Regions from separate parts of the Geobacillus sp. 47C-IIb genome, predicted to be linked through region 1. Evidence: a T-box and tRNA genes for the amino acid it is inferred to sense, from the RefSeq annotation. Region 1 holds a T-box; the other holds one or more tRNA genes.
What was found. The T-box of region 1 lies ahead of ileS (isoleucine--tRNA ligase). A T-box ahead of a tRNA ligase gene usually reads a tRNA of that ligase, here a tRNA-Ile.
Positions count from the first base shown of each region.

Region 2: it has a tRNA-Ile gene. The T-box ahead of ileS (isoleucine--tRNA ligase) is inferred to sense a tRNA for this amino acid. The anticodon was not compared.

Region 1 is NZ_CP061473.1:3,063,936-3,066,105, forward strand. It holds gene IC804_RS15530 (YlmH family RNA-binding protein) at 1-335, shown strand, start outside; gene IC804_RS15535 (DivIVA domain-containing protein) at 412-924, shown strand; T-box leader at 1,015-1,238, shown strand; gene ileS (isoleucine--tRNA ligase) at 1,294-2,170, shown strand, end outside.
Region 2 is NZ_CP061473.1:2,547,257-2,549,426, reverse strand. It holds gene IC804_RS12900 (B3/B4 domain-containing protein) at 1-86, shown strand, start outside; tRNA gene IC804_RS12895 (tRNA-Glu) at 267-338, opposite strand; tRNA gene IC804_RS12890 (tRNA-Ser) at 344-436, opposite strand; tRNA gene IC804_RS12885 (tRNA-Asn) at 441-515, opposite strand; tRNA gene IC804_RS12880 (tRNA-Ile) at 758-834, opposite strand; tRNA gene IC804_RS12875 (tRNA-Gly) at 840-910, opposite strand; tRNA gene IC804_RS12870 (tRNA-His) at 941-1,013, opposite strand; tRNA gene IC804_RS12865 (tRNA-Thr) at 1,022-1,097, opposite strand; tRNA gene IC804_RS12860 (tRNA-Ser) at 1,128-1,218, opposite strand; tRNA gene IC804_RS12855 (tRNA-Ile) at 1,236-1,312, opposite strand; tRNA gene IC804_RS12850 (tRNA-Met) at 1,321-1,394, opposite strand; tRNA gene IC804_RS12845 (tRNA-Ala) at 1,412-1,487, opposite strand; tRNA gene IC804_RS12840 (tRNA-Pro) at 1,497-1,570, opposite strand; tRNA gene IC804_RS12835 (tRNA-Arg) at 1,575-1,648, opposite strand; tRNA gene IC804_RS12830 (tRNA-Leu) at 1,652-1,737, opposite strand; tRNA gene IC804_RS12825 (tRNA-Gly) at 1,745-1,819, opposite strand; tRNA gene IC804_RS12820 (tRNA-Lys) at 1,827-1,899, opposite strand; tRNA gene IC804_RS12815 (tRNA-Thr) at 1,910-1,982, opposite strand; tRNA gene IC804_RS12810 (tRNA-Phe) at 1,996-2,071, opposite strand.

The sequences.
Region 1 (2,170 bases):
AGACGATCGGCAAAGCTCGAGTTACACTTGAGCCGTTGCCGCTGTCGGCTGCCATGCCGATTGAAGAAACATGGCAAGAAGGGACGGTGACCGTCTCTTCGCTGCGGCTTGATGCTGTGCTTGCCCAAGCATTCCGTCTCGCGCGTGATAAGGCGCGAACGCTTGTTGAAAGCGGGCTTGTCAAAGTGAACTGGAGAGTGGTGGACAAGCCGGATTTCGTCTGCGGACCGGGTGATGTGTTGTCAGCGCGTGGTTTTGGTCGCTGCAAGCTGTTTTCTGTGGAAGGGCCGACGAAAAAAGAGCGCTGGCTCGTGCGTATCGGCCGACAAAAATAATCAAACAGCAGCAGGAAATGGGCAAATCGTGTCGAATTAAGCAAGAAAAGGAAAGATGGAGACGGAGGTGGCCGTTGTGCCGTTAACGCCATTAGATATTCACAACAAGGAATTCAGCCGCGGATTTCGCGGGTATGACGAAGATGAAGTGAACGAGTTTCTTGATCAAATCATTAAAGACTACGAAATGCTCATTCGCGAAAAGCGGCAGCTCGAAGAAAAAGTTGCGGAGCTGACGGAAAAACTGAACTATTTTTCTAATATTGAGGAAACATTGAACAAGTCGATTCTTGTCGCCCAAGAAACGGCGGAGGAAGTGAAGCGCAATGCGCAAAAAGAGGCGAAGCTGATCATTAAAGAAGCGGAGAAAAACGCTGAACGCATTATCAGCGATGCGTTGGCGAAATCGCGAAAAATCGCGATGGAAATTGAAGAATTGAAGCGGCAATCGAAAGTGTTCCGCACCCGCTTCCGCATGCTCGTCGAAGCACAGCTGGACATGATTAACAACCGCGATTGGGATGACTTGATGGAATACGAGATGCCTGACTTGGAGGAAGAGATGAAAGAACCGCTGTCCCAGCCTTGACGAACGCCATTTGTCTCATTTATAATAAATGGCAAAAATCGTTGTGCTGACCGCCATTGGTGCGGTTGGCTTTTGAGCGAAGAAAACATGCGATCGACGATGATAGGGACAGTAGCTCTTGAATAGCTGGTTGCAGCGAGCCGGGGATGGTGGGAGCCCGGTATCGGCGCAAGAGTGAACATCACCCTGGAGTTCCATGCCGAACGTCAAAGTAGGCCATGGCGCGTCATTCCCGTTACGAATGAAAAGTGGGCTATGCGTTGATTTGTCATGGCCAAAAAGGGTGGTACCGCGAGACCGTTCTCGTCCCTTGCCGGGAGAGAACGGTTTTTTATTTTGATTTGATTCTTGGAGGAGGAGCAAAGAGAGATGGACTACAAAGAGACGCTGCTCATGCCGCAAACGGAGTTCCCGATGCGTGGCAACTTGCCGAAGCGGGAGCCGGAAATGCAAAAAAAATGGGAGGAAATGGACATTTACCGGAAAGTGCAGGAGCGGACGAAAGGACGGCCGCTGTTTGTGCTGCACGACGGCCCGCCATACGCCAACGGTGATATTCATATGGGCCATGCATTAAATAAAATTTTAAAAGATATTATCGTCCGCTACAAGTCGATGAGCGGCTTTTGTGCGCCGTATGTGCCTGGCTGGGATACACATGGCTTACCGATTGAAACGGCACTGACGAAGCAAGGTGTCGACCGCAAATCGATGAGTGTCGCTGAGTTCCGCAAGCTGTGCGAACAATACGCGTATGAGCAAATCGACAACCAGCGCCAACAGTTTAAACGGCTCGGGGTGCGGGGCGATTGGGACAACCCGTACATTACGCTCAAGCCGGAATATGAAGCCCAGCAAATTAAAGTGTTCGGTGAAATGGCGAAAAAAGGGCTCATTTATAAAGGGCTGAAGCCGGTGTATTGGTCGCCGTCGAGCGAATCGGCGCTCGCCGAAGCGGAAATCGAATATAAAGACAAACGGTCGCCGTCGATTTATGTCGCGTTCCCAGTTAAAGATGGTAAAGGTGTGCTTCAAGGGGATGAACGAATCGTCATTTGGACGACGACACCGTGGACGATTCCAGCGAACTTGGCGATCGCCGTTCACCCGGATTTGGACTACTATATTGTCGAAGCAAACGGGCAAAAATACGTTGTTGCTGCGGCCTTGGCGGAATCGGTAGCGAAAGAAGTCGGCTGGGAGGCATGGTCCGTCGTCAAAACGGTAAAAGGAAAAGAACTTGAGT
Region 2 (2,170 bases), 520 kb from region 1:
ATGTTGCCAATCGCCAACTTCAGGCTATTCAAACGATGTTTACGCAAATCCATGGCGGTGAGGCCGACGCACAATTGCTAGTATAATAAAAAAACGCAATGCCTCGTTCTATGACGAAACGAAACACTGCGTTGTCCCCAATATTTTATTTAAAACTTAACGAAACTCATTATAACAAAACAGTACGTACATGGCAAGAAAAAACGCAAAAATCGACAAAATTCGTCGTATAAAAGGGGCACCAGAATATCTGGTGCCAACAACGATGACCCGTACGGGATTCGAACCCGTGTTACCGCCGTGAAAGGGCGGTGTCTTAACCACTTGACCAACGGGCCAATCATGGCGGAGAAGGCGGGATTTGAACCCGCGCGCCGCAAAACTGCGACCTAACGGTTTAGCAAACCGTCCCCTTCAGCCACTTGGGTACTTCTCCATAATGGCTCCGCAAGTAGGATTCGAACCTACGACCTACCGGTTAACAGCCGGTTGCTCTACCGCTGAGCTATTGCGGAATAACTAAGAAACATTCTTCCAAATCTACTTCGTCTCTTCCTCTACTAGCTGATTCAGCTTATTCGAGGATGTTTATGCTCAGTGTCCCTTCCTCTACTAGCCAATTCAAAGAAGCTGAATGCGTCGGGACAACTCGTAGCCTATTCGATGAAGTAAGGGCTCGTCGCTGAGCTATTGCGGAATAATCAAGAAATGCTCGATTAGTATTATATCGAATCATCTGACAATATGCAATGGAAAATGGTGGGCCTAAGTGGACTTGAACCACCGACCTCACGCTTATCAGGCGTGCGCTCTGACCAGCTGAGCTATAGGCCCATAAAAGCGGGTGATGGGAATCGAACCCACGACATCAGCTTGGAAGGCTGAGGTTTTACCACTAAACTACACCCGCAACAAATATAAATTAAGGAAGAAGAGAAAGGGCGACTAGTGGGAATCGAACCCACGCATGCCAGAGCCACAATCTGGTGCGTTAACCACTTCGCCATAGCCGCCACATTGATGGTGCCGGCTGCAGGACTTGAACCCGCAACCTACTGATTACAAGTCAGTTGCTCTACCAATTGAGCTAAGCCGGCATGATGTAAATTTATTCATGGATAAATGGATGGCGGAGGAGGAGGGATTCGAACCCCCGCGCGCCTTGCGACGCCTCTCGGTTTTCAAGACCGACCCCTTCAACCACTTGGGTACTCCTCCAAAAAGTAACGTAATAATGGTGGACCTTGTAGGACTCGAACCTACGACCGGACGGTTATGAGCCGTCTGCTCTAACCAGCTGAGCTAAAGGTCCGATAATAATGGCGGTGGAGGGGATCGAACCCCCGACCTCACGGGTATGAACCGTACGCTCTAGCCAGCTGAGCTACACCGCCAAATTTATATATTTGAATGGTGGAGCCTATCGGGATCGAACCGATGACCTCCTGCGTGCAAAGCAGGCGCTCTCCCAGCTGAGCTAAGGCCCCACAGGAAAATCGGGAAGACAGGATTTGAACCTGCGACCTCACGGACCCGAACCGTGTGCTCTACCAAGCTGAGCTACTTCCCGTCAACGCGCTCGAGAGGATTCGAACCCCTAACCTTCTGATCCGTAGTCAGATGCTCTATCCAATTGAGCTACGAGCGCAAGTGCCGAGGGCCGGACTCGAACCGGCACGGTAGTTACCTACCCCAGGATTTTAAGTCCTGTGCGTCTGCCAATTCCGCCACCCCGGCAAACGAGTGGAGCGGAAGACGGGGTTCGAACCCGCGACCCCCACCTTGGCAAGGTGGTGTTCTACCACTGAACTACTTCCGCATTGTGATGAGCCATGGAGGACTCGAACCTCCGACCCTCTGATTAAAAGTCAGATGCTCTACCTACTGAGCTAATGGCTCATATGAGGGATGCCGGCTGCAGGACTTGAACCCGCAACCTACTGATTACAAGTCAGTTGCTCTACCAATTGAGCTAAGCCGGCATATCCACAATGATGGTGGCTCGGGACGGAATCGAACCGCCGACACAAGGATTTTCAGTCCTTTGCTCTACCGACTGAGCTACCGAGCCATATGTTATTTTCTACCTCGTTCATTGAATTACCCTGTGCCTCTTCCTCTACTAGCGGATTCGAGGAAGTATGATGCGTCGAGGCAACTCGCAGCAAAT